2 linked regions of the Prochlorococcus marinus str. NATL2A genome follow. The protein of the gene in region 1 interacts with the protein of each later gene in a pairwise test. Links are inferred from orthologs where the notes say so. Each region holds a gene or a part of one and is shown in the gene's direction. Other genes may lie near its edges.

Evidence for each region.
Region 2: the proteins of PMN2A_RS09265 (region 1) and ftsZ interact in binary tests that used the Escherichia coli proteins (3 or more experiments, as listed by UniProt). The link is inferred for Prochlorococcus marinus str. NATL2A from one-to-one orthologs.

What each region holds. Positions count from the first base shown.
Region 1 is NC_007335.2:1,685,766-1,693,877, reverse strand. The notes cover bases 4,828-7,691. They hold PMN2A_RS09265 (rod shape-determining protein), read left to right. Parts: upstream 4,828-5,665; coding sequence 5,666-6,718; downstream 6,719-7,691. Other genes in these bases: PMN2A_RS09255 (hypothetical protein), read left to right, coding at 7,461-7,691; mreC (rod shape-determining protein MreC), read left to right, coding at 6,722-7,477; PMN2A_RS09270 (single-stranded DNA-binding protein), read right to left, coding at 5,191-5,580; PMN2A_RS09275 (DedA family protein), read left to right, coding at 4,828-5,180. Also shown: PMN2A_RS09300 (alpha/beta fold hydrolase), read right to left, coding at 1-186; PMN2A_RS09295 (A/G-specific adenine glycosylase), read left to right, coding at 364-1,518; PMN2A_RS09290 (carbohydrate kinase family protein), read left to right, coding at 1,555-2,571; tRNA (adenosine(37)-N6)-threonylcarbamoyltransferase complex ATPase subunit type 1 TsaE, read right to left, coding at 2,517-3,041; ahcY (adenosylhomocysteinase), read left to right, coding at 3,066-4,499; more of PMN2A_RS09275, read left to right, coding at 4,524-4,827; more of PMN2A_RS09255, read left to right, coding at 7,692-7,964. UniProt on the Escherichia coli protein: Forms membrane-associated dynamic filaments that are essential for cell shape determination. Acts by regulating cell wall synthesis and cell elongation, and thus cell shape.
Region 2 is NC_007335.2:1,377,544-1,383,222, forward strand. What follows is about bases 2,631-5,570. They hold ftsZ (cell division protein FtsZ), read left to right. Parts: upstream 2,631-3,521; coding sequence 3,522-4,619; downstream 4,620-5,570. Other genes in these bases: PMN2A_RS07570 (cell division protein FtsQ/DivIB), read left to right, coding at 2,631-3,352; panB (3-methyl-2-oxobutanoate hydroxymethyltransferase), read left to right, coding at 4,783-5,570; hemW (radical SAM family heme chaperone HemW), read right to left, coding at 5,540-5,570. In the rest of the region: tRNA (N6-isopentenyl adenosine(37)-C2)-methylthiotransferase MiaB, read left to right, coding at 1-986; PMN2A_RS07560 (D-alanine--D-alanine ligase family protein), read left to right, coding at 1,041-2,087; PMN2A_RS07565 (hypothetical protein), read left to right, coding at 2,124-2,534; more of PMN2A_RS07570, read left to right, coding at 2,522-2,630; more of panB, read left to right, coding at 5,571-5,601; more of hemW, read right to left, coding at 5,571-5,679. UniProt on the Escherichia coli protein: Essential cell division protein that forms a contractile ring structure (Z ring) at the future cell division site. The regulation of the ring assembly controls the timing and the location of cell division.

The sequences.
Region 1 (8,112 bases):
TCCAAAACCTATTAAATCTAATGCATAGCATGGTGCAATTGAGCTAATAGTTTTTTGATTGAATCTCCAATGCTCTTTACATGCTCCAAAACCATGAATTAATACTATAGCGATTCCTGAATCATTACTTGTTTCTTCTACTTGCCATGCAATTTGATAATTTTTCCAATTCCAGAATTGCTTCATATTTTTAGAGAAGGATGAAATTATTTTTACTTAAAGATATATCTTTCGTAAAGTGAATAGTTTTGTTTTTCATATTATTCGATGTATTAGCTATTCAAAAAGTATTAATTTGAGTCGATAAAATTATCAAAAAAATGATATTGTGAAAGAACATTTTTTCAATTTTGATTTATTTTGATGGGCATTTTTGATTCTCCTCAAGATATCCAAAATTCACTTCTGGAATGGTTTAGGGAAAATGGTAGATACTGGATACCATGGAAATTAAAGAAAGATGGTTCCGTTCCTCGATCAGGTGAAAGTATATCTCCTTATGGAATTTGGATTGCAGAGGTCATGCTTCAGCAGACTCAGTTGAAGGTCGTTATTCCTTACTGGAAAAAATGGATGAAGTGTTTTCCTACCTTGTCGTATTTAGCAGAGGCTGATTTGGAGAATCTTCTTATGATATGGCAAGGTCTTGGTTACTATTCACGTGCGAAACGAATTCATCAATCATCTAAAATATTAGTTGAATTTGTTGGCAAAAATAGAGATCAAGATCCAGATTCTTGGCCTAATCAAATAGATAAGTGGATGTCTCTTCCTGGTATCGGTAGAAGTACTGCAGGTAGCATCATCTCATCTGCATTTGACCTGCCAACGCCAATATTGGATGGGAATGTAAAAAGAATTTTGTCTAGATTGCTAGCCATTGAAAGAAAATCTATTAGAGATGAGAGAAAATTATGGGAATTCAGCTCGTTATTGATTGAAAGGCAAAGTCCAAGGGATTTCAATCAGGCTTTGATGGATTTAGGGGCAATTATTTGTACTCCCAAAAATCCAAGTTGTTCTTCTTGCCCACTACAAAATTTTTGTGTTGCTTATACAAAGTACGATCCTGAAGATTTTCCTAAAAAAGAAATGACCAAAATAAAGCCTCTGCAAGAAATTGGAATTGGGCTTGTTTTTAATCAAAAAGGTGAATTGCTTATCGATCAGCGATTAGAAAACTCAAGTATGGGAGGAATGTGGGAATTTCCAGGAGGAAAAAAAATTCCCAACGAATCGATTGTGAAAACTATCGAGCGAGAATTAAAAGAAGAGCTTGGGATTGTTGTCAACGTTGGAGAAAAGCTTTTATCTTTTGAACACGCTTATACTCACAAGAGGCTGAATTTTACTGTTCATATTTGCGCATGGATATCAGGTCAGCCCAAACCTTTAGCTAGTCAAAAATTACTTTGGGTGTCTCCCGACAAACTTTTTGATTTTCCTTTTCCTGCTGCTAATACTAAAATTATTTCTGAATTACATAAACATCTTTGTATTGGAAATAAAAATCTGTAAATCACCAATAATAAATCTATTAATAATTAATTAGACATGCGTGCTGGAAGTGTCATTGCGATTGGAGAAGCTTTAATAGATCGACTTGGACCTCTTGGTGGAGACCCATCTAGTGATTTGCCAGTAACAGATTGTTTTGGTGGCGCTCCAGCTAATGTTGCTTGTGCCTTGAGCAGACTAGGAGCGAAGGTCTCTTTTATTGGCTCTTTAGGAAATGATGCTTTTGGAGAGGATTTTAATAATCTATTAATCCAAAGGGGAATTAATACCTCTGGATTACAGCAAGATACTCTTCGTCCAACAAGAGTTGTATTGGTTCGTAGAGACTCTGATGGAGAAAGATGTTTTGAAGGATTTGAGGGTGATAAAGGCTTGGGATTTGCCGATCAAGCCATATCTTTGGAACAAATTATTCGAGACTGGCCATTGGTTGCGGAAAATGCGCAATGGTTAGTGGCAGGAACAATTCCTTTGGCTTCAGAAATATCATCCAAAGCTTTTTTGTGGTGTATCGAAAATGCTATGCATTCAGGAATAAAGATTGCCCTTGATTTGAATTGGCGTCCAACTTTTTGGCGAAACCAAGTTTCGACCGGCTCAGAGCCCTCTGTGAAAGAAAAAAATCAAATATTGTCAATTTTAAAAAACGTCTCATTAATAAAACTCGCAAAAGAGGAGGCTCAATGGTTTTTTAATAGTTCTGATCCAACTGAAATCTCTTCATCTCTTCCGCAAAGACCATCTGTTGTAGTTACCGATGGATCAAATCCTATTTTATGGCGACTCAATAATCACCTTGGCAAATCATTTGCGATTATCCCCTCTTCTGTGGTTGATACAACTGGAGCTGGTGATGCATTCACTGCAGGATTAATTTATAAACTCATCTCTGTTGAATTAGATCAAATCAGTGAACAAAGTGCTAAAGATATTATTCAATTTGGAATTGCATGTGGCTCTCATGTTTGCAAGGGATTAGGAGCGATAGAACCACAACCTTACTTAGATGATATTGACAATTTATTGTCTTTATCTAAAGGAGAAATCAGCTGAAAAAAACGGGATTGATTTTCTGAGGAATATTCTAATTTTCCTCTCCAAGCATCAGGCATTGGCAGTGATAACCTTTCTGGCCATTCAACAACCATCAATGCACCAATGGCTTTAGATTCCTCTTCCTCTTGTAAAAAAAATTCGTTTGCCGCATTTTGTTCTTCAATCCTGTAAAGATCAAGATGTACCAATGGAGGCGATCCCAAAGGATAATGTTGGGATAAAGGAAAAGTTGGAGAAGTAATGGGCTCTTGAATTTTTAGACTTTTTGCAATTCCTTTAACTAATGTGGTTTTTCCTGCTCCAAGAGGCCCATTTAAAAGGAGAATGCGTAGATCTGGAAATATTTTTGTTAATGTTGAACCTAATGACATCGTTGATTCAGGTTTATCTAAAGTCCAGCAGAAATTATTGGTTTGCTGAGCAAATGAATTAAAAACCTTGAATTGTTTTTCTGTATCTTTTTCCACTATCTCCCATAGAGAGTCCAACTTATGTTCGCAGCAACCAAGTCAAATCTCAACAGTATTGAGAATAATACTGATTACGTCGTTAACGATATAACGGAAGCAGAATTCGGGCGAAAAGAACTTTTGATAGCTGAAACAGAAATGCCTGGTTTAATGGCACTGAGAAAAAAATATGGATCCCAAAAACCCTTAAAAGGTGCTTTCATAGCAGGTAGTCTCCACATGACTATTCAAACAGGAGTTCTTATTGAGACTCTCGTTGAACTTGGTGCAAAAGTTAGATGGGCTTCATGTAATATTTTTTCCACTCAGGATCATGCTGCTGCAGCTATTGCAAATTCAGGAGTCCCAGTATTTGCCAAGAAGGGTGAGACTTTAGATGAATACTGGGAATATACGCATAAAATTTTTGAGTGGAGAGATGGTGAATCTGCAAATATGATTCTTGACGATGGTGGTGATGCGACTGGATTGATTATTCTGGGGAGCAAAGCGGAAGAAGATATTTCAGTTCTTAATAACCCTTCAAATGAAGAGGAAATTGCATTATTTGCTTCCATTAAGAAAAAACTTTCACAAGATCCAACTTTTTATTCAAAAGCTAAATCTTTTATAAAAGGAATTACTGAGGAAACCACAACAGGTGTAGCTCGTCTTTATCAAATGGAAAAAAATGGAGAACTTGTTTTCCCAGCAATCAACGTAAATGATTCTGTGACTAAAAGTAAGTTTGATAATCTTTATGGTTGCCGAGAGTCCTTGGTGGATGGGATCAAAAGAGCTACAGATGTCATGGTGGCTGGCAAGGTAGCCCTTGTAATGGGATATGGAGATGTTGGAAAAGGTTCTGCGCAGTCTTTAAGGGGTTTAGGCGCGACAGTAATGATTGCTGAGATAGATCCAATATGTGCTCTTCAAGCCGCAATGGAGGGTTATAGAGTTGTGAGATTAAATGAAGTTGTGGAAGATGTAGATATTTTTGTTACTGCCACTGGAAATTTTCAAGTGATTCGTCATGAGCATTTGATTAGGATGAAGAATGAATCGATTGTTTGTAATATTGGCCATTTTGATAATGAAATAGAGGTTTCCTCTTTAAAGTCTTATGAATGGGAAAATATTAAACCCCAAGTAGATCACATAACTTTACCAAGCGGTAACAAAATTATTCTTCTAGCAGAAGGGAGATTAGTTAATCTTGGATGTGCCACTGGTCATCCTAGTTTTGTTATGAGTAATTCTTTTACTAATCAAGTATTAGCTCAAATTGAACTATTTAAATATGGCGTTAAATATTTGAACAAAGTTTATGTCTTGCCCAAACATTTAGATGAAATGGTGGCTGTTCTTCATCTAGATAAGATTGGAGCAAAGTTAACTAAGTTAACTCAAGAACAAGCTGAATATATTAATGTTCCAATCGAAGGTCCCTACAAGACAGAGCAATATCGTTATTGATTTTATTTAAATAGTTCAAACTAAATGGAAATATCTGAATTTATTTCTTCTTTACCAGTATTTATAGGAAATGCAGTTGAGACCAATCAGTGGATTGGTTATGGAGCGATCTTATTGGCAATGTTTTTGGAAAACCTAATTCCGCCAATTCCTTCAGAGTTGATTATGCCTCTTGGAGGCTTTTATGTGTCTCAAGGTCAATTAGATTTTTTACCAGTTGTTTTAGCAGGTTTAATCGGAACTGTTATTGGGGCGTTGCCTTGGTATGGAATTGGCAGATTGGTGAATGAAGAAAGACTTGAGAAATGGCTTGAGAAGAATGGACGTTGGATTGGGATTAAGCCTCAGGAACTTGCTCGCAGTCGTAAATGGTTCAACAGGTATGGAGTGTCTTTAGTCTTCTGGGGAAGATTAGTACCTGGAATTCGTACTTTGATTTCAGTTCCAGCAGGGGTTGAGTTAATGCCTATCACTCCTTTTCTAATTTGGACAACCGCTGGAAGCTTGATTTGGACGTTGTTTTTAACAATTACAGGGTTCTATTTAGGGGATAATTATGCAAACATTGAAACGTTAATTAGTCCCTTCTCAAGTGTATTTAAGATAATCATTATTGTTGTTATATCTGGAGCTTTAATAAATTTAATTTATAAAACTCTACGTAAACTAATTAACAACTAAAAAGATATTTTTAAAATGGAATTTCGTCGTTATTACTTGGTTGCTGGCTAAAATTGTTGTTTTGAAAATTACTATTTTCTGAATCTCTTTTTGATCCTAATAATTCAAGACGATCAACTCTAACAACTGGCTTATTTCTATCCTCTCCAGTATTGCGATCCTTCCAACTATCCAATTTGAAGCTACCAGTTATACCGATCAAAGAGCCTTTTTTTACATAATCAGCCGCTACTTGGGCTTGTTTTCCCCAAATTTCTAAATTGAACCAATCTGGTTCATCGTTCCTATTCCTTCTATTTACGGCCATTGTTAGATTTGCTACTACAGTTCCAGATTCAAAATATCTAACTTCAGGATCTCTGCCTGCTCTTCCAACAAGAGTGACTGAATTTATTGCCATCATTACCTCCTCTGTTTACTGGTTGCTAAATAATATATCTATCTTAGTTCAACTCTCTTTATGATGGCTCAAATGATTGAAATCCGTGTTTTTTAACCGTTTCAAATTTTCCCGAGATATTGGGATTGATTTAGGTACTGCAAATACCTTGATTTATGTTTCTGGTAAAGGAATCGTTCTGCAAGAACCTTCTGTTGTAGCGATGGACTTAGAAGAGGGGATCCCACTCGCAGTGGGCAATGATGCGAAGTTAATGTTAGGGCGAACACCAGGGAATATTCGTGCCGTTAGACCCCTTCGGGATGGGGTAATAGCCGACTTTGATGCGGCTGAGCAAATGCTTAAGACATTTATTCAAAAATGCAATGAGGGCCGTGGAATAATTGCACCCCGACTAGTAGTTGGTATTCCCAGTGGTGTGACTGGTGTAGAGAGACGGGCAGTTCGGGAGGCTGGTCTCGCGGGAGCAAGAGAGGTGCATTTGATTGATGAGCCTGTCGCTGCTGCAATTGGAGCTTCTTTGCCAGTTACTGAGCCCATAGGGACAATGATTGTTGATATTGGTGGAGGGACTACTGAAGTTGCTGTTTTAAGTCTTGGTGGAACAGTTTTAAGTGAATCTGTGAGAGTTGCAGGCGATGAAATTAATGATTCAATCGCGACCTATTTGAAAAAAGTACATAACCTAGTAGTTGGTGAGAGAACAGCTGAAGAGATAAAAATTAAAATTGGATCAGCTTTTCCATCTAATGAATTTGATTTGCAATCAATAGATGTACGGGGATTACATTTACTCTCAGGGTTGCCTCGATCAATCAACTTGAAAGCAGGCGATTTACGTGAAGCCATGTCAGAGCCTCTGAATAAGATTGTTGATGCTGTTAAAAGAACTCTAGAGAGAACTCCACCTGAACTAGCGGCAGATATTGTTGATAGGGGTATAATGCTTGCAGGAGGGGGGGCTCTTGTTAGAGGAATTAGTGATCTGTTAAGTCATGAAACAGGAATTTTTACGCACGTAGCCGAAGATCCATTGCTATGTGTAGTAAATGGATGTGGTTTGGTTTTAGATGATTTTAAATCAATGAGAAGAGTTTTAGATACGCCTGATTTTGCTCGAAATGTAATTAGAGATTGAACAATGATTAAAGCCCGAAGGGAAATAGGGTTTCATTTGCTTTTGAAAGGGAGGTTATGGGTAATATTTTTATTTGGAGCTTTATTATTTGGGATTCGTTGGTCAAAAGGAGCAGGATATTTAGATTTATACTCGGTTTTATTAAAACCCATACTCCCAGGTACTGCTCAAAGCGAATGGATCAAGGAAGGAGATAATGCTGAAAAAAATATTCGATTAAAATTGCTTGCAGATGATAATTCTCGTTTACGAAGAGCTCTTTCTTTAAAAGATTTTAATACTAATCAAAGAATTTCAGCTGCTGTAATATCTCGATCTTCAAGAAATTGGTGGCAACAGTTAGAAATTAATAAGGGTGCAAAAGATGGAGTTTTGAAAGGGCAAACAGTAATTGGTCCAGGCGGCTTAATTGGTCTAATTGACAGCGTAACCCCACTTACTGCAAGAGTTAGATTATTGACCGATCCTGGTCATCAGGTAGGAGCTTGGATTGATCGTACTCAGCACCATGGGATTTTGACTGGGATGGGAACAAATAGACCAAAACTGATTTTTTTAAATAAAAATAGTTTGGCTAAAATTGGAGATGCTGTTACTACATCGCCAGCAAGTACTCTATTACCCCCAAACTTAACAATTGGAATTGTTAAGTTTGTGAACGAAAAAGCCTTGCCATCTCCATATGCAATAGTTCAATTAACTGCAGCACCTGATGCGGTTGATTGGGTTCAAGTCTTGAAAAATGATGCTCAAAAATAATAAGAAAATATCAATCTTTTTTATTTTAACTTGTTTGCAATTTTGCATAATTACAGCTCCTGATTGGCTAAAAATAAATGGAATAACTCCATGTTGGCCTGTTATCTTATTGTTGCCACTTTCACTGAAGAATAGTCCTTATAAAGCCGCTATAGCTTCAGTTTTATTAGGAATCTTTATAGATTCTTTTACAATTAGTGATGTTTCTTACGTTCCATCTTTGCTGCTTCTGTCTATCGTTTGGAGTACATATGGATTGCATAATAAAAAAATTGAATTATTTCTAAATATTGGTTTGATGGCTATATTTGGAACTGCCTTTGTTGGGTTTTCTATATGGGTTCAAAAAATTTTTCTTTATAGCGATTTAAGAAATAATTGGTTTCATTCTTGGTCAATCTTTGTATTAATTTCTGAGGTCATAATTACTGGATTAGTTGCCCCATTTTTCTCCTCATGGCTTCTTCTTACTTATAAAAAAAACTAATGCAAAATTTTTTAAAGCTTTAAAAATAGAATAAATACTTATTTATTAGTGGGGACTCTGTCTTTTAGATTAGTCAAATGGCTTTGAATACCTTACTTTAAGATGATATCGTCATATAACAAGAAGCCATTTCGATGGTCCTGTCACT
Region 2 (5,679 bases), 310 kb from region 1 along the record:
GTCAACAAGTTCTTGCTACTGAAGAACAATTTATACTTGAGGACATAACAACTCCAAGAAGAGATAGCTCCATTTGCGGATGGGTAAATATTATTTACGGATGTAATGAGCGTTGTACTTATTGTGTGGTTCCTTCTGTGAGAGGAAAAGAGCAATCAAGAACACCAGAAGCTATTAAATCAGAAGTTGAGGATTTAGCAAAAAGTGGTTATAAAGAAATAACTCTTCTGGGACAGAATATAGATGCTTATGGCAGAGACTTTCAAAGTCAAAATAAAGAAGATTCTGCACAAGTAACACTATCTTATTTATTAAAGTATATTCATGATATTGAAGGGATTGAACGTATTAGATTTGCAACGAGTCATCCTCGCTACTTTACTAAGGAATTAATAGATACTTGCTCAGAACTGCCAAAAGTCTGCGAACACTTTCACATCCCATTTCAAAGTGGAAGTAATAAGATTCTGAAAAATATGGGGCGAGGCTATACAATTGAAAGCTATAAAAATATTATTAATTACATCAAGGCAAAAATACCTAAAGCAGCAATTAGTGGGGATGCAATCGTAGCTTTTCCAGGCGAAAGTGAAACGGATTATGAACAAACTTTATCATTAATCGATGAAATAAAATTTGATCACGTCAATACAGCCGCATACTCTCCTAGACCAAATACTCCAGCAGCAACATGGCCTAGACAATTAAACGAAGATATAAAAGTAAAGAGACTTAGAGAAATAAATAGTTTGGTTGAAAATATAGCTAAAGAAAGAAATCAAAGATATAAAAATACATCTCAAGAAATACTTATTGAGAATATTAATCCAAAAGATAGTTTTCAATTAATGGGTCGAACACGTACAAACCGTCTCACTTTTTTCCCAAGATCATTAAAAAATGGAGTAGAAAACAAACTCGGTGAACTTATCAAGGTAAAGATTACTGATGTTCGTCCTTTTTCATTAACAGCCAAATTACTTTGAAAAGATCTTACATATCAAAATTGATACATAATTAAAAAAATAAATTCATTAAGTATGTTTTCAAATAAACAAGTTATAGGAGTTGTTTTTGGAGGTAAATCTAGTGAGCATGAAGTCTCTATAAAATCCGCGAAAACTATTTACAATGCTTTAAGATATTTAAGTAATAAGGAACGTTATATAGCAAGACCAATTTATATTGATAAGTACGGTTATTGGCATGACTATATATTTTCAGAATCCATTTTATTTGATAAAAAAGATCATTTAATCTTTGAAGAAAGAAGAATTAATCTTACTAATTTATCAAACATGGAAGATATTGATGTCTGGTTCCCTTGCCTTCATGGACCAAATGGAGAGGATGGTGTAATCCAAGGACTGTTTAAATCAACTGGAAAACCATTTGTAGGCTCGGGTGTTCTCGGGTCCGCATTAGGTATGGATAAAATAGCAATGAAATCAGTATTTAAATCATATAATTTACCTCAAGTTCCTTATATAAGCTTAAACAAACCTGATATCCAAAATAATTTATATATGAAATCTATTTATGAACAAATAAATAAAATAATTAGTTATCCTTGTTTTATTAAACCTGCAAATCTAGGTTCTTCTGTCGGCATAACAAAAGCATACTCAAAAGAAGAATTTATTGCTGGAATAGAATTTGCTGCAAAATATGATGAGAGAATTATAGTGGAAAAAAGTATAGAAGGAAGAGAACTTGAATGCGGTATTTTAGGAAAATCAATCATGAAGTCATCTGTTGTTGGGGAAGTTAAATTTCAAACTGATTGGTATACATATGAGTCTAAATATAATGCGAATCTAAGCAGTACAATTATCCCAGCTGATTTGAATATAGAGATATCCAATAAGATACAAAAACTAGCTATCGAGGCCTGTAAAGCTATTAATGCTTATGGTTTAGCAAGAGTCGATTTTTTTTATCAAGAGAGCACGCAACAGATTTATATAAATGAAGTAAACACCTTGCCAGGATTCACTAAAACAAGCATGTACCCGACATTGTGGGAAGCTTCTGGATTAAAACTAGAAAAACTTGTTGCTAATCTCATAGAAATAGCTAAAGAATGAATTAACCATGACATTTTTAGATATCTTTCTCAAAAAATGATTCACGGTCTCCTTTGGTTGCCATTACTAATGGCTTTTATCCTCATAGCATCCCTTGGATGGATAGAGAGAAGGCGACAGAATCTCTACTTGGTTTGGGCTAAAGGTTCTGAGCTAGCCAAGCTTGATGGGACAGGAGCTGCTCGATTAAAAGCTGGCATTTTATGCTGGAGCAGCTTTGAGGCTGGCAGCTTTAAGGAGGAAGCAACTTTCGAAGTTAAGAAATTAGAAATGGTTGAGCTGATGGCTCTCAGCTCAGGCGAAGCACCTTTAACAAAAGAATCTGAAGGACGTTGCCGATTAAGACTTGTTGGTTCAGGGAGAGAAATAGATGTGCCTTTTTCAGATGCTGAGCGTGCTCGTCAATGGATGGAAAAACTTATGTCCAGAGCAAGATGCGACCTTTGAAATCACATAAAAGAAAAAAAATAACATCACATGAAAACAATCGAATATCAACTGAAAAAGTCTCGTTTATCACTCAAAATAAAAAATTTTTAACTGAACTTTGGCAATTACTTTTTTTTACTAGCACTTCAACTTTTCTAATTCTTACATTTTTAAACCAAGCTTGGAAACCAATAAGTTTTGATCAAACTAAAATCACAGGTTTATCTGGAATAACAAAAAACGATATCAAAAAAACCACCACGATTTTTTATCCTAAAAATCTGTTGGAATTAAACCCAAAAGAAGTTGAATCTTATTTAATAAAAAAGTTTCCTATCAAAGGAGTTTCAGTAAGCCGAAAGTTTTTCCCTCCCGAAATTCACATAAATGTTTTAGAAAGAGAGCCCATCGCATTTGCAAGTCGAGGTTTTTCAAAAGATAGTGAAAAAGGAATGATTGATATTGAAGGATCTTGGATACCACTTCAATTTGTAAATAAATCAAAGCAAAATAAAATAAAGTTATCTATTGAAAATTGGAATCCAAATAAAAAAAAAGAAGTTTTTCTAATCATAAAAAATAGATTTATTTTTCAAAGCCCTCTTGAAAAAATCAAAATAAATCCTCTTCAGGAAATCAGCCTAAAAACCGAGCACTTCGATTTAGTCCTTTTAGGATCAGGAACTGATCGCTTAATCGAGCAAATCAACAAACTCAACCAGCTACAAAAATCGTTGCCAAATCTTTTAATCAACACAAAAGTAAAAATCGTGGATCTGAAAGATCCAACCAAACCAGAATTAAAAGTAGAAAGAATATTGAACGATGAAGGGTGAAACCCTTGCTATAACATGACTATTTAAAGATCTTCAATATATCTAGGTCAATTCAAGGTCAATCATGGAAATTAATTTGTAAATCAATTTGAACCTATAAGCCAACAGAATTCATGGATGATGTTCATAATGCCCAAAACGAGTTCTAATCCTGAATATGGTGATGGGAATGGGAAACAAATCTAGTTTCAACATGGACGAAGGAATCCTACCCAGTCAATCTGCACGTATTGAGGTCATTGGCGTTGGGGGTGGTGGAAGTAATGCCGTCAACCGAATGATTAATAGTGACCTTGATGGAGTCACATATCGGGTGCTTAACACAGACGCTCAAGCTCTCATACAATCATCCGCTACTCATAGAGTCCAGCTTGGCCAAAGTTTAACTAGAGGTCTTGGGGCTGGGGGCAATCCAAGTATTGGGCAAAAGGCAGCAGAAGAATCGAGAGCCGATCTTCAACAAGCCTTAGAAGGAGTAGACCTAGTATTTATTGCCGCTGGTATGGGAGGAGGTACCGGGACTGGAGCAGCCCCTGTAGTAGCTCAAGTTGCGAAAGAAAGTGGAGCTTTAACAGTAGGAATAGTTACAAAACCATTTAGTTTTGAAGGTAAGCGTCGTTTAAGACAAGCTGACGAAGGTATAGCAAGGCTTGCAGAGAATGTTGATACTTTAATTGTTATCCCAAACGACAGATTAAAAGACGTAATTTCAGGAGCCCCTTTGCAAGAAGCCTTCAGAAGTGCTGATGATGTTCTTATGAAAGGAGTTCAAGGAATAAGCGACATAATTACTTGTCCTGGTTTGGTGAATGTGGATTTTGCTGATGTGCGTTCTGTTATGACTGAAGCTGGTACTGCGCTTTTAGGCATTGGTTTAGGCTCTGGAAGGTCAAGAGCTTTGGAAGCAGCTCAAGCAGCAATCAATAGTCCTCTTTTAGAAGCAGCTCGAATAGATGGCGCAAAAGGATGTGTGATAAATATAACTGGAGGAAAAGATATGACTCTTGAAGATATGACATCTGCTTCTGAGGTCATATCCGATGTTGTAGATCCAGAAGCAAATATCATCGTTGGTACAGTTGTTGACGAAAAACTTGAGGGAGAGATTCAGGTAACCGTTATTGCTACTGGATTCGACAGTAATCAAATCTATTCAAATGAAAGGAATAGAGCAAGACTTTCACCTAAATCACTTTACGAACAACCAGAAGAGAGGGAAGCAGGGGCCTCTATTCCTGAGTTTTTACGTCTAAGACAAAATCGTTGAGACTTATCAACTTACTCGGATTAAGGTGACCCGGAGTCCACGCCTGCTTTGAGCATCCCGTATGGCTGCTACCTTCCGGTCCTGACCAGATTTAAGCGTCACAGCCGCATGGGGCCGAGTCACCAATACTCTAGCAATTCGTAAACACGTTATTAAGAATTAAATGCAAACCACAGAATTGGTTCGTTTTAAAAAGTTGGGCAAACAGATAAGTGTATTAACTGCTTGGGATGCTATCTCATCTTCAATAGTCGAGGCTGCAGGAGCTGATGTTGTTCTAGTGGGAGATTCACTTGGGATGGTTGTCTTGGGACATTCAACGACTCTTCCGGTAACACTTGATCAAATGCTTCACCACACAAAGGCTGTTTGTAGAGGTTTTTGTAAACCTCTTTCAAAACAACCCTTAGTAGTTTGTGATCTCCCTTTTTTAAGTTATCAATGTGGAGAGGACAAGGCTGTTGAAGCGGCTGGAACTCTCCTAAAAAACTCCACTGCTTCAGCAGTGAAACTGGAAGGAGCAGAACCTGAGACTTTATTAGTAATTAAGAGACTTATTAGAATGGGGATTCCAGTCATGGGGCATCTTGGCCTAACTCCACAGTCAGTTCATCAACTTGGATATAAATCACAAGCTAGGGATAAAGATAGTCAAGAAAAAATTTTTAAAGATTCAAAAATGCTTCAAGAATCAGGATGTTTTGCAATCGTTTTAGAACATATTCCAGGAGAAATTGCCAGCAGATTAAAGAAACATATAGATATTCCTGTAATTGGCATTGGAGCTGGAAATGATTGTGATGGGCAGGTAAGAGTTACCGCTGATATTCTTGGCCTTTCAATTGCGCAGCCTCCTTTTGCAAAACCTTTACTTGCAGGAAGAGAACTTTGCATAAATGCCCTAAAAGAATGGATTAATTCTACTGATCTCGATCAAGTGAATCCCACCACAAAAACATCTGAATCAAAATCTGATTGCTAATTTGCATCCCCTTAGGATCACTTAAAAAATATCTACCATTGTGTCTTAATAGAAATCCTTCATTTATAGAATTTAGCC